Regions from separate parts of the Lysobacter sp. TY2-98 genome, predicted to be linked through region 3. Evidence: predicted binding sites of a transcription regulator. Region 3 holds the regulator's gene; each other region holds the start of a gene.
The links. Region 3 encodes FliA, which starts transcription of late flagellar genes. Its sites were predicted from a motif close to TAAAGTTTNNCNNNCNNNGGCCGATAA; they were not measured.
Positions count from the first base shown of each region.

Region 1: motA (flagellar motor stator protein MotA) is a predicted target of FliA. The motif match lies at 2,923-2,949, and genes of this name have one in related genera.
Region 2: DWG18_RS04375 (GGDEF domain-containing protein) is a predicted target of FliA. The motif match lies at 3,171-3,197, and genes of this name have one in related genera.

Region 1 covers NZ_CP031413.1:1,931,512-1,941,099, forward strand. The annotation lists gene DWG18_RS09300 (peptidylprolyl isomerase) at 24-854, shown strand; gene motB (flagellar motor protein MotB) at 858-2,018, opposite strand; gene motA (flagellar motor stator protein MotA) at 2,022-2,882, opposite strand; gene DWG18_RS09315 (BON domain-containing protein) at 3,146-3,622, shown strand; gene DWG18_RS09320 (TonB-dependent receptor) at 3,722-6,136, opposite strand; gene DWG18_RS09325 (hypothetical protein) at 6,295-6,597, shown strand; gene DWG18_RS09330 (DUF72 domain-containing protein) at 6,685-7,584, shown strand; gene DWG18_RS09335 (cyclase) at 7,573-7,803, opposite strand; gene DWG18_RS09340 (DUF6058 family natural product biosynthesis protein) at 7,800-8,546, opposite strand; gene DWG18_RS09345 (DMT family transporter) at 8,552-9,445, opposite strand.
Region 2 covers NZ_CP031413.1:903,301-912,888, reverse strand. The annotation lists gene DWG18_RS04380 (GGDEF domain-containing protein) at 1-1,064, opposite strand, end outside; gene DWG18_RS04375 (GGDEF domain-containing protein) at 1,148-3,163, opposite strand; gene DWG18_RS04370 (LytTR family DNA-binding domain-containing protein) at 3,316-4,212, opposite strand; gene DWG18_RS04365 (acyltransferase family protein) at 4,364-5,560, shown strand; gene DWG18_RS04360 (amidohydrolase family protein) at 5,612-7,648, opposite strand; gene DWG18_RS04355 (CBS domain-containing protein) at 7,794-8,216, opposite strand; gene DWG18_RS04350 (M3 family metallopeptidase) at 8,368-9,588, shown strand, end outside.
Region 3 covers NZ_CP031413.1:447,978-457,565, reverse strand. The annotation lists gene flhB (flagellar biosynthesis protein FlhB) at 1-817, shown strand, start outside; gene flhA (flagellar biosynthesis protein FlhA) at 814-2,877, shown strand; gene DWG18_RS02150 (AAA family ATPase) at 3,267-5,177, shown strand; gene DWG18_RS02145 (MinD/ParA family protein) at 5,164-6,039, shown strand; gene DWG18_RS02140 (RNA polymerase sigma factor FliA) at 6,042-6,815, shown strand; gene cheY (chemotaxis response regulator CheY) at 6,998-7,390, shown strand; gene DWG18_RS02130 (protein phosphatase CheZ) at 7,387-8,004, shown strand; gene DWG18_RS02125 (chemotaxis protein CheA) at 8,023-9,588, shown strand, end outside.

The sequences.
Region 1 (9,588 bases), 1.5 Mb from region 3:
CCGCGCCAGCGAAGCCGCGCTCGATGCAGGAAATCATCGATGGGTCCAAGCCCACCGACTGGCGCCCGCTGGATCCGCAGAACACGCTGTACATGGACCTCGCGAACGGCCATCGCGTCGTCATCGAACTCGCGCCGCACTTCTCGCCGCAGCACGTCGCCAACGCGCGCACGTTCGCCAAGGAAGGGTATTGGAACGGGCTGGCGATCATGCGGTCGCAGGACAACTTCGTCGTGCAGTGGGGTGACCCCGAGGAAGACGCCGCGAAGAAGAAGCCGCTCGGCAGCGCGCAGAAGAAGCTGCCCGCCGAGTTCACCAGTCGCGATGCGTCACTGGCGAAGACGTGGACGCGCCTTCCCGACGTCGACGGCTGGGCGCCGCAGGTCGGTTTCGCCGATGGATTTCCGGCCGGCCACGACGCCAAGGCGGGCACCTACTGGATGGCGCACTGCTACGGCGCGGTCGGCGCGGGCCGCAACGAAGCCGCGGATTCCAGCGACGCGACCGAGCTTTACGTCGTGACCGGCCAAGCGCCGCGCCAGCTCGACCGCAACATGTCGATGATCGGCCGCGTCGTGCAGGGCATGGAATGGCTGTCGACGATTCCGCGCGGCGCAGGCGCGATGGGTTTCTTCGACAAGCCCGAACAGCGCGTCGCCATCACATCGATCAAGCTCGCCGCCGACGTGCCCGCCGCCGAGCGCACCAAGCTCGAACTGATGCGCACCGATTCGAAGGTGTTCAACGAGCTCGTCGAGTCACGCCGCAACCGTCGCGACGCGTTCTACAAGGTGCAGGCGCACCACATCGACCTGTGCAACGTGCCGTTGCCGGTGCGCGAGGCGAAGGGCTGACGCTCAGCGCGTGAGCATCGGCGGCGCGGTCGACGCACGCGCCGCCGGTTCCGCCTTCGCGTCCCTCGCGATCTTGAGCGCAGCCTGGGCGGCGGCGGCGGGATCGTTCTTCGCGCCACTCGCCGACTTGGCCGACGCCGCAGCAGACGGCATCGGCACGATGTCCGGTGTCACGTTCGACAACGCGACCGCCTTGCGTGTCACCAGCGGGCCGGCGTCCATCGATTTTGGCACCGGCGGCGGATCGTTCGGCTTGCCGTCGCCCGCAAGGCGCGGCTCATCGCTCTCGGCGGCAATGCGTTCGGCTTCCTGGCTCAGCACGACGAGACTGATGCGGCGGTTTTTCGGATCCGCCGGATCATTGCGATTGAACGGCACGGACGACGACAGACCGACGACGCGCGCGAGTTTCTCTTCGCGCATACCGCCCTCGATCAGCGCCCGACGCGCCGCGTTCGCGCGATCCGCCGACAGTTCCCAGTTGCTGTAGCCGATCTTCGCGGCATAGCGCGCGGTATCGGTGTGGCCGCTGATCGCGACACGGTTCGGCACCTGGTCGACGTACCTCGCCAGTTCCACCAGCAGCGACCGGGTATACGACTTCAGCTCCGGCGAACCCGAATCGAACATCGGCCGGTTCTGCGCGTCGATGATCTGGATGCGCAGGCCTTCCGGCGTGATGTCGATCAGCAGCTGGTCCTTGAACGGCTTCAGCGCCTGGCTCTGGCCGATCGCCTTCTGCAGGTCCTGCTTGAGGATCTCGAGCTTCTTCTTGTCGGCCTGTTCGAGCGATTTGCGCGCGGCTTCCATGTCGGCGTTCTTGCCGTTGCCGAGGCCCGGAATCTTCGCCGCGCCCGCGCCCGGCGGATTGCGCACCTGCTGGAACATCTTGATCGGCGTATCGCCGGCGCCGCCCGGGCCCATCTTGCCCTGCACCATCGTGCTGGTTCGGCCACGCACGGCGCTCGGATTCTTGAAGTAGTCGGCGATGCCACCGAGCTGCTCCTGCGGCATCTGCGCGACCAGCCACATCACCATGAAGAAGGCCATCATCGCGGTCACGAAGTCCGCGTACGCGACCTTCCACGATCCGCCGTGGTGCGCGCCGCTGCGCTTCCTGCGGCGCTTGATGAGGATGATCGGCGCTTGCGGCTGGGCAGCCATGGCTCAGCCCTTCGCGGCCTTGAGGTCGGCCTCGAGGTCCTGGAACGACGGACGCACGTCGGAGAACAGCAGCTTACGGGCGAACTCGATCGCCACGCTCGGCGCGTAGCCGCGAAGGCTTGCGATCAGCGCCATCTTCACCACTTCGAACGCCTTGCCTTCCTCGTGCGCGCGGTTTTCCATCGCGCTCGCGATCGGGCCGACGAAACCGTACGAGACCAGGATGCCGAGGAACGTACCGACCAGTGCCGACGCGACTTTCTCGCCGATTTCCGACGGCGATGCGCTGCCGACGATCGACATCGTGTTGATGATGCCGAGCACCGCGGCCACGATGCCGAAACCCGGCAGCGCGTCGGCGACCTTCTGCACGGAGTGCGCCGGTTCCAGCGTCTCGTGGTGGTGCGTTTCGAGTTCGTATTCGAGCAGCGACTCGAGTTCGTGCGGCGCCATGTTGCCGCCGACGATGAGGCGCAGGCAGTCGGTGATGAAATCCAGGATGTGATGGTCCGCGAGAACCTTCGGATACTTCTGGAAGATCGAGCTTTCCTGCGGCGCCTCGATGTGCGACTCGATCGCCATCATGCCTTCGCGCCGCATCTTGACCAGCAGCTCGTAGATGAGCTTGAGCAGGTCGACGTAGTCCTCGCGCTTGTACTTCGGGCCCTTGAGCACGCCCTTCATACCGGCGAAGGACGCCTTGATGACCTTGATCGGCGTCGCGACCACCCACGAACCCATCGCCGATCCGCAGATGACGATGATCTCGTTGACGTGCCAGAGCGCAAGGATCTTGCCGCCCACCATCACGAAGCCGCCGAGCACACTCGCGATGACGACGAACGCGCCGATGATCAGGTACATCCGTGTGCTCCAGAAACGCGGGGACTGCGGGACGCTTGTTCTATCGGCCCCGGGTCGGCGCGCTTGAGCCAGGCTTAACAGGGCGGCCATGCCCACGGCCGCTGGAGCGTGACCGCGGCCACGCAACGGCCGTTGCCGAATCGCTCACGGGCCGCGGCCGACGATCGTCGTCAGTCCCACGCAGGAGCCCGACCATGAACCGCCCCACCCCACACGGCCCCAACCGCGACGCCGGCGCGCGCCTTTACGAGGACATGCCATCGGTGACCGACCACGGCTGGGTGGGAAGCGGCCGCCCCGACGGCTCGTTCGGCCCGCCCGAGCTCGGAGGCCCCGAAGAGCCGCGCTACGGCCGCGACCTGCTCAGCCGCGAAGGCCGCGCGATCGATGCCTCGACCCGCCGCGCCATGCACGCGCGCCGCGCGCCGAAGAACGCCACCCGCTCCGATGCCCTGATTGCCGAGGAACTGAGCGAGCGGCTGCGCGACGACGAACTGCTCGATGCGTCCGAAATCCTCGTCGGCGTCAAGGACGGCCACGTGCTGCTGACCGGCGACGTGCCGAGCCGCTGGATGAAGCACCGTGCCGAAGACATCGCCGACGGCATCCGCGGTGTCGTCGATATCGAGAACCGGCTCCACGTCGACGACGGCATCGCCTGGTTGGGCAAGGGCGGAGCGGTGCGGACCGGACCGGGCGCGCCTGGCAGCGGGTTCTCCAGCGGATCGCCGAACGCGTAGCGCGAGGCGCGCGACACGCGCTGATCGCCCATCACCGGGAACGAAAACGAAAACGCCCGCATCGCGCGGGCGTTTTCGCATCACACGGGGCGATGTCGATCAGAAGCCGTACCAGAACCTCGCGAAGTACGCGCGACCGTTCAGGCCGAACTGCACGCTCTCGTAGATGTGGCCGTTGTCGGTCTCGTTGGGGTCCTGCCGCGTCGGGAACACGTCGAACAGGTTGGTGACGCCCAGCGTGAACTTGGCCTTCGGCGTGAACGCATACGTGCCACTGATATCGGCCGACGTCTTCGCGTCGTAGTGCTGGTTCGGCACGCCCGCGGCGGTGCCGGAGAACGTACCCAGTTCCTGCGGACCGAAGTGGATGATCTTCAGGTTCGCGTTCCACTGTGCACGGTTCCAGTCGAAGCCGAGCACGGCCTTGCGATCCGGCGCGCCGTTCTCGACGAACAGGCGATCACGTTCCGGCAGCAGTGCGTCCTCGCGGCCCGCCAGCGACGGCGGCGCGTTGACCTTCGTCACTTCGGTGCGGCCGAAGTTCGCCGCGAGGAACGTATCGAGCGAACCGCCCCACAGGCCCGAGTGGTAGGCCGCGGTGAGGTCGAGGCCCGTCGTTCTCGTGTCGACGGCATTGACGAAGAAGCGCGCGCTGCCGATGTCGCGTGCGGCGAGGATCGCGCCGATGTTCGGATCGTCCGTACCGAATTCACCGGTGAGGATGACGCGGTCGTTGATGTCGATGCGATACGCGTCCGCGGTGAACGTCAGCGCACGCGTCGGCGTCCAGGTGAAGCCCAGCGTCGCGCTCTTCGACGTCTCTTCCTTCAGCGCCGGAATGCCCGCGGCCTGCGCGAGCGCACTGTCGTTCGCCGCGATGACGATGTCGACCGGCTGACCCGAGATGAAGTCGGTGATCGTGGACGAGAAGTACTTCTGCTGCAGCGACGGCGCGCGGAAGCCGGTGCTGTACGAACCGCGCAGCAGGAAGGTGTCGGTGGCCTTGAACGCCATCGCGATCTTGCCGTTTACCGTCGAACCGAAGTCGCTGTAGTCCTCCCAGCGCGCGGCGAGATCGGTGGTCCAGCGTTCGGTCAGGTCGGTTTCGACGTCGACGTAGAGCGCATCGCTCGAACGGCTGCGGTTGGTGACGTCGCCCGGCTGGAAACCCGGGAAGCCCTGGCTGCCCGCGTTGCCGCCGGTGCCTGCACCGTCCGCGTCGATGTACGAATTCGGCTCGCCCGCACGGATGCGGTAGCGCTCCTCGCGATGCTCGGCGCCGAACGCGACGTTCATGCCCTGCAGCACGCCGTCGTAGAAGCGCGAGAGGTCGAGGTTGGTGGTGTTCTGCTCGAACGAGAAACCGCCCGCATCGAAGCGGTCCTGGCTGACCGCCGGACGGCCCGCAAGCGCGTTCGCATTCGCGATCGACGCATTGAGCGTGTGGTTGATGTCGTAGCGCAGCTCGTTGTAGCCGTGCGTCTGCGACACGTCCCAGTGCCACAGGCCGGCATCGCCGCGCAGGCCGAGGATGCCGTAGCGGTCCTGGATATTGCCGTCGATGAAGGGCACGAAGCCATCGGGGTACATGTCGGGCGAGTTGCGCGACGGGATGTCGTCGCTGCCGACGCCGCCACGCGCGAACGCGGCGGACGACGCGGCACGGCTCTGCATGCCGGCGGTGAAGTAGGCGGTCACCGACTCGCCCAGCGGCTGGTCGCCGTTGAGATAGAACGTGCGGTTGAGGACCTGCGAGTCACCGATGATGCGCAGCGGGTTCTCGGCGGTGGCGCGGTTCGAACGACCGCGGTCCTGCCATTCGCCGGTGACCGACAGCGTGCCGCCGGTGGCGAGCTTCATGCCGCAGTACGCCGACGCCAGCCAGTTCTCGCCATCGCCGCGCGAATACTGGCCCCAGCCCAGCGCGGTTTCGCAGCCTTCGCGGCGCTTGAACGCGATGTTCATGACGCCCGCGATGGCGTCCGACCCGTACTGCGCCGCGGCGCCATCGCGCAGCACTTCGACGCGATCGATCGCCATCACCGGGATGGCGTTGAGGTCGGTGCCGGTGTTGCCGCGGTCACGCGCGCCGTAGATGTTCACCAGCGACACCGTGTGGTGACGCTTGCCGTTGATGAGCACCAGCGTCTGGTCGGAACCGAGTCCGCGCAACGCGGCGCCGTCGACGAGGTCGGCGCCGTCCGCGCCGGTCTGGCGCGTGGAGATCAGGGACGGCACCGTGGCCTGCAGCGATTGCGCGAGGTCGAACTGCGCACCGGCCTCGGCCTGGCGCTGCATCGGCAGCACGTCCACCGGTACCGGCGTGGTCGTCTCCGAGGAGCGCTGCACGCGGCGCGAGCCGATCACCGACACGGTGTCGAGCTGCTTCGCGGTCGGCGCGCTGGTGGAGGTGGCGTCCTGCGCGTGGGCGCGCTGCGGCGCGGCGAGCACGAGCACGGCGGTGATCGCCGAGCACAGCACGGCCCGACGCGGTTGGTCGATTGGTCCCAGCATCTAGATGTCCCCGAAGAGTGAATCCCCCGCGCGAATCTAGCGGGACATCGCTCACGCGTCCACGCAATGAACGACTCAGGCGCCCTGCGAATCCATCACGCCGCCTTTGCCGTGGCCGGCCTAGCTTCGAATTCGCCCTACGAGAGGAAGTCCCCACCATGCCCGTGATGCGAATGCGAGTGACCGGAAGCGACCACCACGCCCGCGCCATCGGCAACCTGCTTTCGAGCATCGACGGCATCGAGCACGTCGAGGAGGTCGCCGATCTGACGCCGCATATGGACGACGAGGATTCGAGTTCCGCCGGCCTGCCCGACGACCAGGGCCCCGGCATCCACGAACTCGAGGTCGATGCACCGAACGACTACACCGTGCAGCGGGTCAAGAGCGCCGTCGAAGCGCTGGCCTATGACCTCGACGTACTGGTCGAGTTCGAGCACGACGAAGACTGGAACAGCTGAGGCCCGACGTGTACCGCGCACCCCGCCATTCGCCGCCCGACCATCGCCACCCGGCACGCGTGCCCGGGTCCGCGGAGGGAGCGTGACGTGCAAAGCCGACCGACCGAGATCCTGCTCTCCGACGGAACGCCACGGACCCGCGCGTTCCTCGCGAACGCACCGGCGGTGTTCGGCAGCGGCGTGCCGGCCGTGGACGGTATCCGCGTCGGCATCGGCGGCTGGACCTACGCGCCGTGGCGGCACACGTTCTATCCGCAGGGGCTGGTGACGCGGCGCGAGCTGGAATACGCGAGCCGGCGTTTCTCGACGCTCGAGATCAACACCACCTTCTACGGCGCCCGTCGCGCGTCCGAGTACGCGCAATGGCGCGAGCAGACGCCCGAGGGCTTCGTGTTCTCGGTCAAGGCGCCGCAGCACATCACGCAGCGCGGTCCGCTGGCCAAGTGCGGCAAGGCGGCCTGGGCGTTCCTCAACGGCGGCCTGGCCGAGCTCGGTGACCGCCTTGGCCCGGTGCTGTGGCACATGCCGCCCAGCCGCGTATTCGATGCCGACGACCTCACGGCCTTCCTCGACCTGCTGCCGCGCACGCTCGACGGACGCCCACTGCAGCACGTCATCGAGCCGGGCCATCCGAGCTTCGTCGACCCGCGCTACATCCAGATTGCCCGCGAGTTCGGCGCGGCCACCGTCTTCAGCGACACGCCGGATCTGCCGACGTTCGGCGACGTCACCGGCCACGTCCTCTATCTGCGGCTGATGCGCTCGCGCGTCGATCTTGCCGAAGGCTACGAAGGCGATGAGCTCGACGCCTGGCTCGAACGTGCGCGCCTGTGGGCGGAAGGCAACGCGCCGGGCGACATTCCGCGCCTGCTCGAGCCCGCTTCGCCGCCGCGCCCGCGCGACGTCTTCGTCTACTTCATCAGCGGTGCGAAGCAGCGCAATCCCGCTGCGGCGATGTCGATGATCTCGCGACTGTTACGCCGCTGACGCGACGCGCCTGTGCGCCTCGGCCACGACGCGCACGTTCGACAGCACCACCGACCCGACCATCAGCAGGCGCATGTCCTCGACGATGCGCTCGGCCAGCCACGACTCGTGGATCGCATCGCCCGGGATATCGAGGCGGAAATCCCAGCCGCACAGGCCGCCGCCGTTGCTGAAGGCGATTTCGAAGTCGAAGACGGCGCGGTGCTGGGCGTTGCTCATCTGGCCTCTTCGGCGGCCGCGAGGCGCACCGGGGCAGCGTGCGGGCGGCTCGCTATCGATGAGAGCGAACGCAACCGCGCACCGAAATTCTCGACGAGCCGCTTGCGACTGCTCGCCAGATACTCCGGCGGCGCGAACGGCATCGCAGCGTCTGCGTAGATTGCGAGCAGGGTCTCCAGCGGTGCGATGTCGCGCGCTTCGATGGTGGCGAGCGCCGCGTAACGCGTGAGGTGTTCCTGCAGCAGCTCCTTGCGCGCGATCGACGCCACCGAGCCGCAGTCGCGAACGCAGAGGCCGAAGGTGCCGTCCATGAGGGCGTTCCATGCCACGTCGCAACGCGACTGGATCGCTGTCGGGTTGGCCGTGCCGTCCGGTGCGAAACAGTCTTCGATGCGGAGCAGTTCACGATCGATGCGCCGCAGCACCGCCACGAATCGAACGTTGAAGCGACATCGCAACTCGACACCGGCATCCGCCAGGCCGACGCGCGCGATCACCTGCAGCGCACGCCGCAACCAGCGCGCCGTGGCCGGGTGGAAGTACGCGCCGGGTGCAGCGTCCGTATCCGCGAATTTCCCGAAGACCACCGACGTCAGCACACCCTGTGCGTCGACGTGATACGACGGTGCCGGTGCGAGTCCGGCATCGACCAGTGAAGCCAGCGTCGCTTCGCTGATGCCGCACGTGGCGGCGAATTGTCGCGACGTGCGGTAGTGCGCTGCGAGGTAGCGCGCGACCGACATGTCGATCACTTCGCGCGTTGGCTCATCGCGACGCTGCCAAGGATCAACGTGGCGGCGATCACCATGCGCAGCGTCGGCGCCTCGCCCAGCAACATCCACGCCCATGCCACGCCGAACAGCGGCACGAGATAGGTCACCGTCGACGCACGGCCCGCACCGATGCGCGCGATCAGCCGGTAATACATGACGAACGCGATGCCGGTGCACATCACGCCGAGCAGGGCGACCGACAGCCACGCATGCGCGGACGGCATCGTCGCCGGCCACTGCGCGATGCCGAACGGCAGCACGAGGATCGCGCTGCACAGCAGCGTGGCCGGCGCCACGGCGGTGGCGGGCAAACCGGTGAGATGGCGGCGCACGAGATTGATGCCGATGCCGTAGAGCAGCGCCGCGGCGGAACCTGCCATCACCGCGGGCCCGATGTCGGCGCCCGCGATGCGACCGCTCGCCAGCACGACCACGCCACCGAAACCCACTCCCAGCGTGACGCTGCGCGCGAGGCCGATCTTCTCGCCGAAGAACAGCGCACCGACGAGTGCAGTGAACAGCACGGTCATCGCATTGCAGATCGCGCCGACGCCCGCCGGCGCGCGTTCGGCGCCCCAGGCGAACAGCAGGAATGGAATCGCCGAATTGATCGCACCGATCACCGCGAGCTTGGGCCACAGGCGCAGCGGAAACGACGCGCGCGCCTTCCACAGGAACGGCAGCAGCACCAGCGCACCGAGCGCGAGGCGCAGTTCAACCAGCGCCGCCGGCCCGAACTCCGGCGCAGCGACGCGCATGAAGAGGAACGACGCGCCCCAGATCGCACCCAGCACGCCGATCTCTACGGGCGTGGCCCAGCGGGCGGTAGTCGACGGGGCGATCGGTGCATCGCAAGCATTCACGGCCATGGTCATCCTCCGGAAGACGCAGGCTCGGCCGGGCGCGCGATCGACGCTATCCGCATCATGCGCACCGTCGGCCATGAGCCAATTTGGTGTCGGGACCCATTGTCCGCACCGCCCGAGCCTGCACAAGCGCATACTTTCGCGGT
Region 2 (9,588 bases), 460 kb from region 3:
CCCGCCTTCTCGTACGCCTTCACTAGCTCGTCGAGAATGGCGAGCAGGTAGGTGCGCGCGCCGATGCGCTCGGCGAGTGTCTTCGCGGCGAGCAGGTCGGCGATGCCCTCGTCGTAGCGGCCGAGCCGTACCAGCGCGATGCCCCGGTTCGCACCGGCGACGGCGACGCCGTTGTCGTCGTGCTGCGATGCGGATAGCGCTCGCGCGCGGTCCGCGACGTCGAGCGCCTTCTGCAGTTCGTTCGTCTGCAGGTAGTAGTCGGACAGGTTGCCGAGCGTGATGGCGACGAGCTTGCGAAGCGACGCGTCATCGCCGGCGAGGCGCAGCACGTCCAGCAGCGCCTGACGCTGCAACTCGCCGTCGCCACGCATGCTGTAGATGTAGGCCTGCTGGGCGCGGATGGTGGGAAGCAGGTATGCGAAGCCGATCCGCTCCGCCAGGCGATACGCCTCATTGCCCAGCGCCTCGGCGCGCGCGAAGTCACCAAGGTCCGCATTCATGCCCACCATCGGGCTCATCGCGCGGACTTCGTCGGCCGTCCACCCATGTCGCGCCGCGAGCGCGCGGGCCTGCACCGCATCGGCGATGCCGGAGGCCATTTCGGTGCGCAGATCGTTCACCCGCGCACGCGTGAGCAGGAATTCGAAGCGCAGCTGATCGCCGGCGATCAGCGACAACGCTTCCGCGCGGGCGACGATCGCCTGCGCCTCGGCGGTATGGCCGACCCCGGTCGCGCGCTGCGCCCGCGACAATCGCACGGCGAGGTCACAGGGTTGGCAGTGCTCGGCGACCACCATGCGTTCGAGGCGTGCCAACACCGGGTCCGCCCGATCGAAAGCATCGCGCTGTCGTTCGAAGCCTTCGATCGCGATCAGGTAAGTCGCGCGTGTCGTCGCCGGTGCGTCCTCACCCGGTCGATCGTCAGCGGCATAAAGACGCTGCAGCACGTTCTGTGGACGAACGAAGCCGTGCAGGCGCACGTCGTCGAGGATCGCGTCCACCGTCTCCGCGCGCGCGGCCGTGGCCGCGAGCACCAGGGCGAGCGCGAGGAGAATACGAGTCATCGTCCCTACTATCGGCAGCGCGCCTGAACACTTGATGGTGTGCAGGGGCCGCCCGCTGACCCGCTCAGACAAGTCGGGGGCGCCTAGGCCATTGCGCGGTCCGGCCGATCGACCGATGCGTGCATCGACGGCCCGACGACGCTCTGCAGCTGCACCTCGCCGCGCGCCTGGGCACCGGCAAGATCGCGGCCCAGCTCGGCCATGTCGGCGTCGACTGCGACGTCCATCACGAGCGTGGCGCGATTGCGACCCGCGGATTTCGAGAGATACAGCGCGAGATCGGCGACGTGCATCGCCTGCTGCCATTCGCCGCCTGGATGCATCGGGTGCACCACGGCGCCGACGGAAACCGTGATGTCCACGAGGTGACCGCCGAGATCGACCGGCGCCGTGCCGATCGCCTGGAGCACGCGGGACGCCAGCGCCGCCAGCGCGTCTTCGCCGATCCCGGGCAGCACCAGCGCGAACTCCTCGCCGCCCCAGCGCACGACCGCATCGTCCTGGCGCACGAGTCCGCGCAGTCGCGTCGCGATCTCGATCAGCACGCGGTCGCCGGCCGCATGGCCCCAGGCATCGTTGACCTTCTTGAAGAAGTCGACGTCCAGCAGCAGGAGCCCGACGGCGGCCGCCGGGTTGCCCGCATGCTGCGCCATGAGTGCATGGCACTGGCGACGGTTGGCGACGCCGGTGAGTGGATCGTGCAGCGACTGCTCGGCGAGCATCGCCACGTCGCCCGACAGACGCCGGTTGTCGTTGCGCACACGCTTGATCAGCTGCACCAGCGGCACCGCGGCGAGCGCGAGCACGACCGCCAGCGCCGCCCACAGGCGTTGCTGCCACGTACGCGCCGCGAGTTCCGCCTGCTTGATTCGATTGGCGGCGCCGAGCCGATCGATCTCGCGCTGGCGGCTCTGCGCGGAGTAGCGCTCCTGCATTTCGAGCAAGGTCTTGTCGCGCTCCTGCCGGGTGAGGTCGGCCTGCAGCGACGCGACCTGCTCCAGCGCTTCGAACGCCTCGCGATAGCGACCAGCAAGCTTGAGAATGCCCACCAGTTCGCCGTTCATGCCGATCACGTCGCCACGCGCGCCAGTGCGCTCGGCGATCGCGATGGCTTCGCGCACGCGGCGCAGGCCGGTATCGATATCGCCCAGATGCGCCGTCGCAACGCCGTCGTTGGTAAGCGCATACGACAGGCTGCGCGGGTCATCGGTGCGGCGCGCGAGCGCTTCGCCCCGGCGTGCGGCGTCGAGCGCCTTCGCGTAGTCCTTCTCGATCAGCCAGTGGTCGGCGAGATTGGACAGGCTGATCGCCTCGAACTCTTCCATGCCCTCCTGGCCGTGCGACAGCGCGATCGCCTCCTCGAGCGCGTGCAGCTGGTCGTCGCTCCGACCGGCGCGGCCGTAGGCGTACGCCATGTTGAGGCGCAGCGACGCCATCGCGAAGTTGAAGCCGATGCGTTGTGCTTCTGCATATGCGCGACGGCCGATCGCTTCGGCGCGCGGGTAGTCGGCCAGTGCGGTACTCATGGACACCATCAGCGCCTGGCTCATCAGCGCGCCGCTGGCATCGCCCACGCCCTCAAACAGTTCGGAGGCGCGCAACGCCTCGGCGACGCCGCCGACGTAATTGCCGCGCAGGTTGTACAGACGTGCGCGCTGGTAGTGCAGCCGTCCCGAGAGATCAGCCATGGCGTCGGGCACGCGCGTTTCGAGGCCGCGCAGGTAGCCCTCCGCCTCGTCGGTCTCGCGACGCGTCAATGCATCGGACGCACGCGCGATGCGGGCCTCGCTGGCGCAACGCGTGCACGCCTCGTCGCGCGCCATCCCGTCGAGTACGGCCAGCGCGTCGCGTGCGGTCGCCACCATGCGCGGGCGCCGCGACGTGACCGCGAGGTGCAGCACGGCGGCGTTGTAACGCATGCGCATGCCGGCGTCGGACGTCGCAGTCGGACGGTCATCGGCGGACTGCAACTGATCGATCGCGACCGCGGCGGAACGGTAGCCATGCCGGTGCTGCTCGCGAAGGATGTCGTCGACGCGTCCGCTGGCGAATGCCATGGACGGCAGGACGGTCAGCAGGAGCAGGACGCGGATTCGCATGGCGTCGTTATCGGCGCCGTCGGGCATCGCCTTGAGCTGTCACGAGGCACGCATCGCGACCCTATTCGTGAACAGGGCGACGGACCTCCTTCGCGAACGCCGAGCGGGTCGCCTGCTGCCGCGCCGATGAGCGACGTGACTGTTCGGACGCTTCAGGCCGCCGCCGACACCGTCGAATCGCCACGCAGCGCCGCGCGATAGCGACGGCTGCACGGCACGATCGCGCCGTCGTGCATGACGATGCGCGCGTCGCCCGACTCCAGCGGCTCGATGCGCTCCACGCGGTCGAGGTTGACCATGTAGCTGCGGTGCACTCGGCGGAAGGTGGCGGGGTCGAGGCGATCCTCGATCTGCGCCATGGTGGTTCGCAGCGGATAGTCGCGGCCGCGCACATGCAGGTTCACGTAGTTGCTCGCCGCCTGCAGCCATTCGATGTCGGCGGCCGGCACCAGGAATTCCTTGCCCAGCTTGCGCACCAGGAAACGCTCGGGACGGGCAACGGCTTCGGCAGCCGGTGAATCGTCCGGCGCGCCGAGCAGGCTCGCCTCGCCCTGCAGGCGGCGCAGGAACAGGCGGTAGCCCTCGATCAGCGCCACCATGGTCGCGAAGCCGCGGACGTCCTTCAGGTACTCGTAGCCGCTCTCGAGCGGCCAGTTGCCGAAGTCGTAGTGGCTGCCGAGCGCGGCGTAGCCGATCTTGCGCAACGCGACCATGCCGGCCACGTGGAGGATCGACCAGACCATGCTGGCGCCGAGGTATTCCGGCAACCGACGCTTCCAGTTGTCGAAGTGGATCGGCCGCCATCGGGTGAACGCGACGATGGCGGGGACGAGCAGCAGCACCATGAGATTGCTGCTGAGCTCCCAGATCACCGGCTCCCAGTCGCGGACGTCGACGTGGGCACGGTGGAGGTCGAAGTCGGCGGTGATGCTGTTCGCGATCGCATTGATCACGAACATCGCGATCCAGAACCCGTACTCCACCCACGGCCGCCAGGGCTGGTAGCGGGTCCAGTCGGAGTCGGGCGCGGTGCGGGAGGTATCGGCCATCCGCGCATTGTCACTGTTGGACGCGACCCGGGCGATGCGTCCGTCCCAACCGTCCACCGCTCGTCCCCGGGGCGGCCCGATGCGTCCCCGGGCGTGCCGCAACGCGTTGTCGCGCAACGAGAGTCGGCCCACTTCCACCCGGACCGCCGACATGACGCGACGCCACGACATCGACGCCCTGCGCGCCCTCGCCTTCGCCCTGCTGATCCTCTACCACTGGGGGATGCTCTACGTCGGCGACTGGGGCTGGCACATCAAGAGCACCCATACCGCCGACTGGCTGCAGATCCCGATGCTGGTGGTCAATCGCTGGCGGATGTCGCTGATCTTCCTGATCTCCGGTATCTCCAGCGCCTTCCTAATGGCGCGCACCGGCGGCTTCGCCTTCCTCGGCCAGCGCACCTGGCGGCTGCTGCTGCCGCTGGTGTTCGGCATGTTGGTGATCGTGCCGGTGCAGCCCTACGTGCAGGGGATCCAGACCGGCTTCGTGAAGCCGGGCTTCTTCGACTTCCTGTTCCGCTACTACGAGTTCAAGCCGTGGCCCAAGGGCGCGTTCGACGGCGACACCAACGGCATCACCTGGAACCATCTCTGGTACCTCGCGTACGTCTGGGCGTTCACCGTCGCGCTGGTGCTGGTGAAGCCGCTGCTCGACTCGCGTCCCGGGCTGCGCGTGCGTGCCGCGTTCACGGGCCTGCGCGGCTGGGCGCTGCTGCTGATCCCCGCCATTCCGATTGCAATCGAAACCGTGACCCTGCAGGGCCACTTCGAGGACACCGGCGACCTGGTGCACGACGGCTACCGCGATGTCCTCTACTTCACGATGTTCCTCTACGGCTTCTGGCTCGCGCGTTCGGGCGGCGTCTGGGACGAACTGGCGCGCCTGCGCCGCCGCGCGCTCGTCGCAGCGCTGCTGCTGTTCCCCGTCTACTACGGCCTCGGCGTGGCGTTGCCCGACGACGCGCCGGGCGCGCAGCAGCTCATCTGGGCGCTGCGCAGCGTCTACATCTGGTGGGCGATCGCCGCGGTGCTCGGCTGGTCGAAGGCGTACCTCGACCGCCCGTTCCCGTGGCTGGGGTGGGCGACGGAAGCCGTCTTCCCCTGGTACGTGCTGCACCAGAGCCTGATCGTGCTGCTCGCCTACTGGCTGGTGCCGCTGCGACTGCCGGCGGGCATCGAAGCGAGCGCCGTGCTGATCGGCACCGTCGCTGGTTGCTGGATCGGATTCGCGATCATCCGACGCGTGCCGCTGCTGCGCCCGCTGTTCGGCATGAAGTTCCGGCCGCGCGAGACCCGTCCAACGGCATCGACGCTGCGCATTGCGGAACCCGCGAACGAGCTCGCCTGACGCACGCGAATCAAACGGACGCCCGGCGCAATGCCGGGCGTCCGCGTGTCGTTACTTCGTCGCCACGATCACCGCGGGCTTCGCGAACGGCGCGACGCCCACCGCCTCGTCGATCTCGGCTGGCGCATACGCCGTCGCGCCCTTGATCACCAGCGCGACCTTGCGCACGTCGGAGATGTTCTGCGTCGGCTCGCCATCGAGCAGCACCAGATCCGACGCCTTGCCCGGCGCGATCACGCCGCGATCGGTCGCACGCGCCACCGTCGCACCGTTGAGCGTCGCCACCTGCAGCACCTGCGACGGCGTCAGCCCCGCCTGCACGTAGAGCTCGAGTTCGCGCTGCAGCGTGAAGCCCGGCATTTCGTCGGTGCCCGCGAGCAGCGGCACGCCCGCTTTGTACATGCGGCCGACGAACTCGACCATCTTCTTGTAGGACTTGTCGAACTGCTGGTACGTCGCGTCGTCTGGGATGTTCATCTCCGCCGCCATGCGACCACGCGTCACATCCGGCGGCAAATGGTCGGCCACCGGCGCGATGATCGGCGACATCGTTCCATCACGCTGGTGGATGAACTCGAACGTCGCCAGCGTCGGATCGCTGGCGATCTTCTTCGTCGCCATCGTGTGGATGAAGTCCTGCACCGGCTTGCTGTCGAAGTCGAGGTCCGCGACCTTGCGCGCCGGCAGGTAGAAGCGCTCGAGCGTCCGCGTATCGGTCGTGTCGTCTACGAGGAAGTTCAGCATCAGCTGATTGATGTGCTGGATCTCGTCGAATCCATCATCGATGACGTCCTGCGCGCGCAGGAACGCCGGCACGTGGCCACTGACGCGCATGCCCTTGCTGTGCGCGTAGGCGACGGTGTCCTTCAGCACGTCCTTCGGAAACGAGTTGTAGATCTTGATCTGCGGGTAGCCGTGGTCGTGGTACCAGTCGACCGCCTTCTTGGCTTCGTCGAGATTCTTGATCACGAAGCCGTTGCGCGCCGACATCTTGCTTTCGCCTTCGATGAAGCCGGCCGGCGTGATGTGCGGCATCAGCAGCGTGCCGGCTTTTTCCTCGCCGATGATCTGCTGCAACGTGTCGTTGTCGTTGCCCATGTCGCGCACGCTGGTGATGCCCGACGCGATGTGCAAGGCGCCATCCCAGCGCGAGACGTGCGCATGCATGTCCCACAGCCCCGGGATCATCACGCGCCCAGCGCCATCGATGCTGCGGTCGGCCTTCGTCGCCTTGCCGGTCGGCGTGACCGACACGATCTTGCCGTCGCGGATCAGCACGTCGCTGGCGCTGCCGAGCTTCGCGTTCACGCTGTCGAACACGCGCACGTTGCGGATCAGCGTGCTGCCCGGCAGCGGCTTGGCGAGTTGCTTCTGCATCTGCACGAGCAGCTCGCCCTCGGCCTTCTTCTGGCGCTCTTCGAGCTGCTTCCCGACGCCTTCCCAGCCTTCCGGTACCATCTGCACGAAGCCGGGCGCGATGAAGGCGAACATGCCCGGCGTGGCGTCGTCGGTGAACCAGCCGAAGTTCGGCGTCAGGCCCTGTCCGGTGAGCGCGAGCAGTCGCACGGTCTTCGTGTCTTTACCGTTCGACACCTGCTCGCGCGCGAGTTCGCGCATCGTCAGCGTGCCGCCCGGCACCAGCGGCAGCTTGCCGTCGGCGCGCTTGGCCAGTGCGGCGACCGTGGCCGCGCCCGACTGCGGCGTGCCCGCGAGCGGCGCGTATTCGGCGGTACCGCTCACCGTGCGTTCGCCGTGGTCGGCAGTGGTCTTCCACTCGGCGTGGTCGCCGGTGCGCGTGTAGGTCTCGTCGATCTTCGCGCCGAAGGTCGACGTGCCGGTGATGTGGAAATTCGTGAAGGTGCCATCGGGCGCGAGCCTGTATTCCTCCTTCATCTCCGGCCCGCGGCCGTTGTCCTTGAAGATGAAGGACGTGCGCACCACGCCGTCGTCGCCGGTGGTGACCACCTGCTCACCGGCCTTCTTGCCGTTGTCGACGAGCACGACCCAGCGCTGCGTCGTGGCACTCCATGCGGGGACGGCGGGCAACATGCACATCGCGATCAGCAGGCTTCGGGCCAGCGGCTTCATCGGGAACGCCTCGGTTCGCGCCGGCAGTGGCGCCCGCCGAGCCTAGCGCGACGGCGTTCCCGCCATACGGCCCTTTCGTCATGACGCGACGCAAAAAAAAAGCGCCGCCCGGAGGCGGCGCATTCGGATACGGACCGGTATGCCGTCAGTGCTTCGGTTCGGACACGCCGCGCAGCAGTTCGGCGGTCTTGCGGTCGCGGCCGCTGAGCGCAATGTCGGCCTGCGCGATCACGCCGCAGAGGCGGCCGTCGCCGTCGACGACCAGCAGGCGGCGGATCTGGCGCGATTCCATCACCTCGGTGGCGTCGCTCAGGCTGCCGTCCACGGAGACAGTCGTCACCGGCTGCGTCATGCAGTCGCGCGCGACGCACTGCTGCGGGTCGCGGCCTTCGGCGACGAGGCGGACGACGATGTCGCGGTCGGTCACCGTGCCGATGGCGCGGCCCTGCGCGTCGATCACCGGCACCAGGCCGATGTCGTTCTCGAGCATGAGGCGCGCGACGTCGCGCACTGGCGTTTCGGCCTGGCAGGTCGCCGGGTTGGGCGTCATGACGCTGCGGATATCCATGGATCCTCCGGGGCTATGGGATGCGGGAACGCTGCGGGACTGCGGGTCGGACGGGCGTGAAACCGGCGTGGCGCGGGCGGTATGCCTTTCGTCATGGGTTCGTGAAGCGGCCGTCGGGTACGCTTCGCGTTCACTCCGTCGAGGCTCCTCCATGAAGCATCCTCTCGCCCTCGCGCTGGCGCTGGCCGTCGCGGCGACCGCCGTTCCGGCGGTCTCCGACGCTGCGGCTCCGGCCAAGAAGTCCGTGTCCAAGAAGACGGCCAAGGCCACCGTGAACCCGTTCTATTCGATCAGCCCGCTGCCCCTGCACTACCCGCAGTTCGACAAGATCAAGGATACGGACTTCGCGCCGGCCTTCGATCGCGGCATGGCCGAGCAGCTGAAGGAAATCGACGCGATCGCCAACAACAAGGCCGCGCCGACCTTCGACAACACCATCATCCCGCTGGAAAAGAGCGGCCAGATCCTGCGTCGCGCGCAGACCGTGTTCGGCAACCTCGTCGGCGCCGACACGAATCCGACGCGCGACAAGCTCGACAGCCAGTACTCGCCGAAGTTCGCGGCGCACTACGACGCGATCGCGCTGAACCCCAAGCTGTTCGCGCGCATCGAAAAGCTCTACACCACGCGTGATTCACTGAACCTCGACCCGGAAAGCAAGCGCCTCGTCGAGAAGTACTACCAGGACTTCGTGCGTTCGGGTGCCAAGCTCGATGACGCACAGAAGGCGCGCCTGAAGGCGATCAACGCCGAGATGGCGAAGCTCGGCACGCAGTTCAGCCAGAACGTGCTGGCCGAGCGCAACGACATGGCGATCGTCGTCGACAACAAGGCCGACCTCGCCGGCCTGCCGGAAGAAGCCATCGCGGCGACGGCCAAGGCCGCGACCGACCACAAGATGCCGGGCAAATACGTCATCGAGCTGGTCAACACCACCATCCAGCCGCCGCTGACGTTCCTCGAGAACCGCGCGCTGCGCGAGAAGATCTTCAAGGCGTCGATCGCGCGCGGCAGCCGCGGCAACAAGTTCGACAACACCGGCATCGTCTCGCAGGTCGCCAAGCTGCGTGCCGAGAAGGCCGCGCTGCTCGGCTACCCGACCTACGCCGCCTATGCGCTGGAAGACCAGACCGCGAAGACGCCGGAAGCCGTCAATTCGATGCTCGGCAAGCTCGCCCCGCCGGCCGTGGCCAACGCCAAGCGCGAAGCCGCCGACCTGCAGGCCATGATCGACGCCGAGCAGAAGGCCAAGGGCCAGCCGACGTTCAAGCTCGAGCCATGGGATTGGGCGTACTACAGCGAGAAGGTGCGCCAGAAGAAGTACAACTTCGACGAGTCGCAGCTCAAGCCCTACCTCGAGCTCGACAACGTC
Region 3 (9,588 bases):
GATGAGCGGCCTGCGCTTTTCCGGCGCCGCGTTCAAGGCCGACCTCACCCGCCTGAATCCGATGGCGGGCCTGTCGCGCATGTACGGCAAGGAGTCGCTCACCGAACTCGGGCGCGCGCTGCTGCGCCTGCTGCTGATCGGCGGCATCGCGGCGATCGTCATCAAGGGTTCGATGTCGCGGCTGATGGACATGCCGAAGCAGTCGCTCGAAATGGCCGTCGCCAACGGCGTCGACACCGTGCTCGGCCTGTTCCTGGCGCTGATCATCGCGCTCGCGGCACTGGCCGCGATCGACGTGCCCTACCAGCGCTTCGCCTGGCGCGCCAAGCTCAAGATGACCAAGCAGGAACTTCGCGACGAAGCGAAGGAATCCGACGGCAACCCGGAAGTGAAGGCGCGCATGCGCCACGCGGCGCGCGAGATGGCGAACCGCCGCATGATGGATGCGGTGCCGACGGCCGACGTGATCATCACCAACCCGACGCACTACGCCGTCGCGTTGAAGTACGAAGCCGGCGGCATGCGCGCACCGAAGGTCGTCGCCAAGGGCGTGGACGAAATGGCGCTGCGCATCCGCGAACTCGCGGGCCAGCACAAGGTGTCGCTGGTCGAAGCGCCGCCGCTCGCGCGTGCGCTGTATCGCCAGTGCAAGGTCGACGAGGAAATTCCGGTGAAGCTCTACGCCGCGGTGGCGCAGGTGCTCACCTACATCTTCCAGTTGCGCAAGTGGCACCCGTCGCGCGGGCCGATGCCGCAGCTGGTGCAGGTCGACGTGGGCGCCGATGGTGCGCCGGATCCGGTCGGAGATAACGCATGAGTCGCGCTGCTGGAATCATGCAGGCGTTGAAAGGTGGCGCCGGTGCACCGCTGGTGGTGCTGGGCATGCTGGCGATGGTGACGGTGCCGCTGTCGCCGATCGTGCTGGACGCCTTCTTCACCATCAACATCGCGCTGTCGCTGGTGGTGCTGTTGGCGGTCGTCTACGTCAAGCGTCCGCTCGAGTTCTCGATCTTCCCCAGCGTGCTGCTGATGGTGACGCTGCTGCGCCTCGCGCTGAACGTCGCGTCGACGCGCGTGGTGCTGCTGCACGGCCACGAAGGCGAAGCCGCCGCGGGCCACGTCATCGAATCGTTCGGCCAGTTCGTGATCGGCGGCAGCTACGCCGTCGGCCTGGTCGTGTTCGCGATCCTCACCATCATCAACTTCGTCGTCGTGACGAAGGGCGCGGGCCGCATTTCCGAAGTGTCGGCGCGCTTCATCCTCGACGCGATGCCCGGCAAGCAGATGGCGATCGACGCCGACCTCAACGCCGGCCTGCTCACGCGCGAGGAAGCGAAGGCGCGTCGCGAGGACGTGCGTAACGAGGCCGACTTCTACGGCTCGATGGATGGTGCCGGCAAGTTCGTGCGCGGCGACGCCGTCGCCGGCCTGCTCATCCTCGGCATCAATCTCGTCGGCGGCATGCTGATCGGCATCCTGCAGCACGGCCTGGGTTTCGGTCAGGCCGCGAGCACGTATTCGCTTCTGGCGATCGGCGACGGCCTGGTCGCGCAGTTGCCGGCGCTGCTGGTGTCCACTGCGACGGCCATGCTCGTCACGCGTGCGACCACCGAGCAGGAAATGGGCGACACGGTGAAGAAGCAGGTGTTCGGTCACCATCGCGCGCTCACCGTTTCCGCGGCCATCCTCGGTCTCGTCGGTCTCGTGCCGGGCATGCCGATGTTCTTCCTGATCGCGGCCGCCGGCATGGGCTACGTCGCATGGCGCATGAACAAGAACGCGAAGCAGGCCGAGGTCGCGCCGCCGGTTGAAGACGCACTCGGCAATGCGCCGGCGCCGTCCCCGAATGCGGAACTCACCTGGGACGAACTGCGCCCGGTCGAGCCGCTGCAGCTGGAGGTCGGCTATCGCCTGATTCCGCTGGTGGACAAGACGCAGGGTGGCGAACTGCTCGCGCGCCTCAAGGGCGTGCGTCGCAAGCTCACGCAGGACCTCGGCTTCCTGATTCCCGCGGTGCACGTGCGCGACAACCTCGAACTCGCGCCGAACGCGTACCGGATCATGGTGCACGGTGTGCCGGTCGCGAATGGCGAGCTGCAACCCGATCGCGAAATGGCGCTCGACCCGGGCCGCGTGTTCGGACAGCTCGAAGGCATTCCCACGCGCGATCCCGCGTTCGGGCTCGACGCGGTGTGGATCGCGCCGACGCAGCGCGCGCATGCCGAGTCGCTGGGCTACACGGTCGTCGATCCCGCGACCGTCGTTGCGACGCATCTCTCGCACCTCGTGCGCGAGAAGGCGTCGGAACTGCTGGGTCACGACGAAGTGCAGCAGCTGCTGGCGAACGTCGCCAAGCAGTCGCCGAAGCTCGTCGAGGAATTGACGCCGAAACTGCTGCCGCTCTCGACCATCGTGCGCGTGCTGCAGTCGCTGCTGCTCGAGAAGGTGCCGTTGCGGCAGATGCGGCAGATCGTGGAAGCGCTGCTGGAGCACGGCGCGATGACGCAGGATCCCGCGCAGCTGGTCGGCGTCGTCCGCACCGCGCTCGGCCGCTTCATCGTGCAGGAACTCAACGGACTCAACGCGGAGTTGCCGGTGTTCACGCTGGCGCCGCAACTCGAGCGCGTGCTGCAGGATTCGGTGAGCGGCCAGGGCGCCGCGCTGGAACCCGGCCTGGCCGAGCGCCTGCATCAGAACCTCAGCGACTGTGTCAGTCGTCAGGAGGGCAAAGGCGAGCCGGCCGTGCTGTTGGTGCCGTCGACCATCCGCACGTCGATCGCCCGGCTGGTTCGCCACAGCGTCCCGCAGCTCGCGGTGCTGGCGTATGGCGAGGTACCGGAAGACAAGCGTCTCCGGCTGGTCGGTTCCATCGGCTGAGCAGTGCGCGCTTACGCGGCACCGCCGCGTGGGCGTCGCCGTTCCGCGGCGGGCGGGAATTCGAACAGGCGCGGAAGTCGGCGGCACGACCGCCGATGAGCCACCCCGTCACATAGGACTCCCGACGCTGGGCTGACGGGCAGAGACGTCGCGTCACGAACGCTGGCGGCGACCGTCCGATTCCGCGAGCACCCGCACGGCGACGATCCCTTGCCGCGGCGCGCAGTCAGCGAGGCAGCCGCCCCTTGCGCCCGAAAACCGCAACCCACGTCGCACAAATCGTCTGCGACTGCCGCTCAAGTCCGACGCTTTCCCGTCGTAGCCCTCTGGCACGGCCATTGCACATCTCCTCACGTCAGCCACCGGCCACACGTTTCGAGACCGACGCAATGAGAATCAAGCGTTTCGTAGCCCCCGACATGCGCACCGCGCTCAAGATGGTGCGCGAGGAGCACGGCCCCGACGCCGTCATCCTGTCGAACAAGCCGGTGCACGGTGGCATCGAGATCGTCGCCGCTACCGATTACGACGAGGCGCTGGTGCAGCAGGCGCTGCGCAACGCCGCCGAGGAACCGGAGCGTCCGGCTACCGCGCTCGACGCGCTGCCCGCCTTCGCCACGGCGTCCCTGCCGACCCGCGCGCTCGAAGCGGTCGCCGCCGCGCCGGCCGAGCCGAAATCAATCTCCCGCGCCGACGCGATGATCGCCGCGCTCGCCGGCAACACGCCGCAGGCTGCGGCCACGCGCAGCGCCCTGGCCGAGCGCGCGCGCACGGCGATGGCCGACGCCGAAAAGCCGGCGCCCGCACTGTCGGCCTTCCTGCGCAAGTCGACGCCCGCCGTCGAAGCCGCACCGCTGCCGAAGCCCGAGCACGTCGAAGCCCCCCGCGCCGGCGACGACTTCCGCGCCCTGCTCCGTCGCCTCACCGACGAAGAGGAAGCGACCGCCACCTTCAGTGCGCGCGCCACCGAGATGGCGCAGGCCGAAGCCGAATACGTGCAGACGCGCGCCCAGGCGCACGTCGAAGCCGCCGCATCGCTCGACGACGTGATCGAAGTGCCGGTCGCCGCCGTCGAAACGGCGGCACCGATCGACGCCGAGATCGTCGAGATCCCGGCGCCCGTCGCCGCGACGCCGGCCCCGGCCGTCGAGCCGGTCGCGGTCGTCACGCCGATCATCGAAACCATCGCGACCTCCGAGCCGACCTTCGCCGAACTCGTCACCACCGCACCGGTTGCCGTGCCCCGCCAACCGCAAAACTTTGTCGACGCGTTCGATCCACTCGCCGAGATGGCCGCGGTGCAGGCGCCGGCTCCGGTCGTCGCCGCTGCGCCGCAGCGGATCGTCACTGTCGCTGCGCCGCCGACGCTGCAGCTCGTCGTCAACCAGTCCGAAGATCCGACCATCGTCGCGATGCGCAACGAGCTCGCCTCGATGCGCCAGATGATCGAGCGCCAGATGGGCCAGTTCGGCCTCGAGCGCCTGCGCGGTTCGCCGGCGCGTGCGCTCGCGTTCGAAACACTGCAGGCCTACGGCATCGACGACACGCTCGCGCAGACCATCGCGTCGCGCATCGATCCCAAGCTCGAGCCGGCGAAGGTCAAGGCGCCGCTGCTCGCCGAACTCGCGCGCATGCTCACCATTTCGCGTTCGGAACCGCTCGAAGACGGCGGCGTGTTCGCGCTGATCGGCCCGACCGGCGCCGGCAAGACGACGACGCTCGCCAAGCTCGCCGCACGTTTCGCGCAGCGCCATCGCGCCCGCGACGTCGCGCTCGTCACCACCGATGTCGAACGTCCGGGTGCGCGCGAGCAGTTGCACGCGCTCGGTCGCAAGCTCGGCATCACCGTCTGCGAAGCGGAAGGCCCCGAAGGCCTGACCGACGCGCTCGACCAGCTCGTCGACTACCCGCTCGTGCTCGTCGACACCGCGGGCTACGCGGCGCGCGACAAGGCGCTGCTCGGCCAGGTCACCTGGCTGCGCGCGACGCGCAACCTGCGCTCGCTGCTCGTGCTGCCGGCCAACCTGCAGCAGCAGGACATGTCGGAAGCGGTCCGCCGCTACCGCATGGCCGCGCCGGAAGCCGTCGTGCTGACCAAGCTCGATGAAACCGGTCGCCTCGGCGGTGCGGTGTCCGTCGCGATCAAGCATGGTCTGTCCCTTGCATATACGACGGCAGGCCAGCAGGTGCCGGCCGACCTCGAAGCCGCGGATGCCTCGCGACTCGTGCTCCAGATCGAAAAACTCCGTCGCGCCGCCGACAACCCGCTCGCCACCGAGGAACGCCATGTCGTCGCCTGATCCCATCGCCGCCACGCGCATGGCCTCCGCCAACGATCCCGCCGGTCCGGTCCGCGTTATCGCGGTCGCGAGTGGCAAGGGCGGCGTCGGCAAGACGTCGGTGAGCGTCAACCTCGCGATGTCGCTCCAGAACTCGGGTCAGCGCGTGTTGCTGCTCGACACCGACCTCGGTCTCGCCAACGTCGACGTGATGCTCGGCCTGTCGCCCCGCTTCACGCTGAGCGACGTGTTCGCCGGCCGCTGCGAACTCGCCGACACGCTGATCGAAGGTCCGAACGGCCTGCTCGTGGTGCCCGCCGCCAGCGGCAAGCGCCACATGACCGAACTCACGCCCGCGCAGCACATCGGCCTGGTGCACGCGTTCTCGCAGCTCGACATGCCGATCGACGTGATGGTGGTCGACAACGCCGCCGGCATCGCCGACAGCGTGCTGACGTTCTGCCAGGCCGCGCAGGATGTGGTGGTCGTCGTCTGCGACGAACCCGCATCGGTCACCGATGCCTACGCGCTGATCAAGGTGCTGTCGCGCGAGCGCGGTGTCACCCGCGTGCAGGTGCTGGCCAACCAGGTCGGTCATCCGAGCGAAGGCCGCCAGCTGTACGACAAGCTCGAACGCGTGACGTCGAAGTTCCTCGACGTGACGATGAACTACCTCGGCGCGATTCCGCGCGACGAATGGCTGCGACGCGCGATCCAGCGCCAGGAAGCGGTGGTCGACGCGTTCCCCGCCGCGCCCTCGGCGATGGCCTTCCGCGAAATCGCCAAGCGCGCCGAGAAGTGGCAGACGCCGGCGGGCCCGCGCGGCCACGTCGAATTCTTCATGGAACGCCTGATTCCGACGGCGCGGAGCGCGACCGCATGAGCATGACCGCCACTGCAGTGAAGGCCAACGCCTACAAGCAGACCCGCAGCGCGAGCGACGGGTTCGACGCCAACGCCATTGTCGTGCGCCACGGTGAACTCGTGCGCCGCATCGCGCACCACCTCGCGGCGCGACTGCCGGCGAGCGTGGAAGTCGACGATCTGATCCAGGCCGGCATGCTCGGCCTGATCGAGGCCGCCAAGAACTTCCAGGCCGACCAGGGTGCCGCGTTCGAGACCTACGCCTCGATCCGTATCCGCGGCTCGATGATCGACGAGATCCGTCGCGGCGACTGGGTGCCCCGCAGCGTGCATCGCCGCTATCGCGACGTGGTCGCGGCGACGCGCCAGGTCGAACAGGCGAACGGTCGCGCGGCGAATTCGGCGGAGATCGCCGAAGTGCTCGGCGTGTCGGTCGACGACTACCACCACATGCTCGAAGACGCCTCGCGCGGCCAGCTGCTCTCGCTGGACGAGCAGATGGAAGACTTCGACGGCGAACCGCGCCTCGCGGCCAGCTGCAACGTCACCCCGGCGCGCGAACTCGAGCACACCGTGTTCCGCCAGGCGCTCGGCGAGGCGATCGGCAACCTGCCCGAGCGCGAGCAGCTGGTGCTGTCGCTCTACTACGAGCAGGAGATGAACCTGCGCGAGATCGGCGCGGTGCTCGGCATCAGCGAATCGCGCGTCTGCCAGATCCACGGCCAGGCGATGCTGCGCCTGCGCGGTCGCCTCGGCGACTGGCGTGATACGGCGTCGGAGCACGTCGACGCGTAAGCGCTGTGCGGGCCGGCGTCGACGTCCGGCCGCCGCGGTGTGATGCGCTTCGCAGTTGCGCGAGCGCACCCCCTTCGGACTGCGAAGCGCTGCAGCGCCCCGCCCCTCAAAGTCGGCGCGGCGCGATTCAAGAACTTCCCCCACGAGCCGATAGCTCCCCAAGGACCGCCCGGAACCCGTCCATGGACAAGAACATCAAGATTTTGATCGTCGACGATTTCTCGACGATGCGCCGTATCGTCAAGAACCTGCTCAACGACCTCGGCTTTTTCGACACCACCGAAGCCGAAGACGGCAACAGCGCGCTCGTCGAGTTGCGCAAGGCCAAGTTCGACCTCGTGATCACTGACTGGAACATGCCGGGCATGCCGGGCATCGACCTGCTCAAGCACATCCGCGCCGACGCCGCGCTGCAGAAGATCCCGGTGCTCATGGTCACCGCGGAAGCCAAGCGCGAGCAGATCATCGAAGCCGCGCAGGCGGGCGTGAACGGTTACGTCATCAAGCCGTTCACCGCCGGTGCGCTGCAGGACAAGCTGGCGAAGATCTTCGAGCGCATCGAGGCCGCGGCATGAACGCCGCGGTCGCGGTCGTTTCGCCCGAGCGCGACGCCATCGTCGAAACGCTGCAGTCGGCGCTACGCGCGATCGAGAGCGGTGACGATGCGGCCTGCCGCGCTGCCATCGATGGTCTCGTTTCGTGGCGCACGCAGCCGCTGGTGCAGGGCATCGTGCGTCTCGCGCGTGAACTCGCCGTCGCCCTTGGCGACGACGGTCGGGGCGCCGGCGCGGCATCGCTGCCCGACGCCTGCGCGCGTCTCGAGCACGTCGTGCAGCTCACAGAATCCTCGAGCATGCGCACGCTCGACCTGATCGACGAATGCGGCCGCCTGCTCAACGCGCTGCCCGAGCCGCAAACCGACGACCAGCGCACCGCGCTCGCCGGCCTGCGTTCGCGCTTCTCCGAGATGTCGATCGCTCAGGGGTATCAGGACCTCACGGGGCAGATCATTCTGCGCGTGGTCGAACTCGTTCGCGCGGTGCACGTCGGTCTCGGCGACATCGTCGGCACACATGAGCCACTGCATCTCAACACCAATCGCGGCCACGGCCCCGCCGTGACGGGCATCGACCCGTCGCCCGCGACGCAGGACAACGCCGACGAGCTGCTGTCGTCGCTCGGCCTGTAACGCACGGAACCTGACGGTATGAGCGCAACCGAAGGCATGACCGAGATCTGCGCGGACTTCCTCGTCGAAGCCCGCGAGATCGTCGATCAGCTCGGCGAACAGATGGTGGTCCTCGAGCGTTCGCCCGAGGATCGCGACGCGCTCAACACCGTCTTCCGCGGCTTCCACACCATCAAGGGCGGCGCGGGCTTCCTCGACTTCCCGCCGATGGTGACGCTGTGCCACGCCGTCGAGGATCGCCTCGATGTCGCGCGCAACGGTTCGCAGCCGCTCGATGCGTTCGCCTTCGACGGCGCGCAGCAGGCGATCGACCTGCTCGCCGACATGCTCGAATGCGTCGGCCAGGGCCGCGCGCTGCCGGACGTTCCGCAGGGACTGATCGACAGCATGCATGTCGATGGACGCGGCCACGCTGCCGCGGCTGCAACGGTCATCGCCGCGAGTGATCTGCCCGACAATCTCGACGATCTCGACTTCGATTCACTGCTCGATGCGTTCCATGGCAAGGGGGCGCTTCCCGGCGCCGTGGAGGTGTCCGAAGCACCGCCACCGGCAGCGGTCGCCCCTGCGCCCTCTCCTGCCCAGATCGCGCGTCCCGAACCCGTTGCGGGCGGTCGTCGCAGCCCGGCGGCGAACGATGCCGGCGAGACCACAGTGCGCGTCGACGTGCGCCGTCTCGACGCGATGGTCAACCTCGTCGGCGAACTCGTGCTGGCGCGCAATCGCCTGAAGACGATCCGCCCGCGCCTTCGCGACGAAGACCTCGATCGCGCCGTCACCGCGCTCGACGCCGCGACATCGCGCCTGCAGTCGGCGGTCATGATGGCGCGCATGCAGCCGGTCGGCCGCGTGTTCTCGCGCTTCCCGAAACTGGCGCGTGATGTGGCGCGTCAGGTGAAGAAGTCGGTCGAACTCGAAGTCATCGGTGCGGAAACCGAACTCGATCGCAACCTCGTCGAAGCCCTGTCCGATCCGCTGGTGCACCTGGTGCGCAACGCGATCGACCACGGCATCGAAGCGCCGGACGTGCGTCGCGCCGCGGGCAAGAACGAACAGGGCAACGTGCGTCTTTCCGCGCAGCAGGAAGGCGATCACGTGATGATCGAAGTGCGCGACGACGGCGCCGGCATCGATCCCGACAAGATCCGCGAAAGCGCGATCCGCAAGGGCCTGATCGACGCCGAAGCCGCTGCACGCCTCAGCGCCGACGAATGCCTGCAGCTGATCTTCCTGCCGGGCTTCTCGACCAAGGCGGAAGTCAGCGATCTTTCCGGTCGCGGCGTCGGCATGGACGTCGTGCAGAGCAAGATCCGCGAACTCGCCGGCACCGTGCAGATCCAGTCCGAGATTGGTCGCGGCACGCGCATGGCGATCAAGGTGCCGCTGACGCTCGCCATCCTGCCGACGCTGCTCGTCGAGATCGACGGCGACGTCTACGCGCTCCCGCTGGTGCGCGTGGTCGAAGTGCTCGCGCACACCGGCGGCAACGCCATGTGGATCGACGGCCAGAGCGTGCTCGACCTGCGTGAACAACCGACGCCGGTACTCGACCTGCGCACCTGGCTGGGCCTCGACCCATCCGAA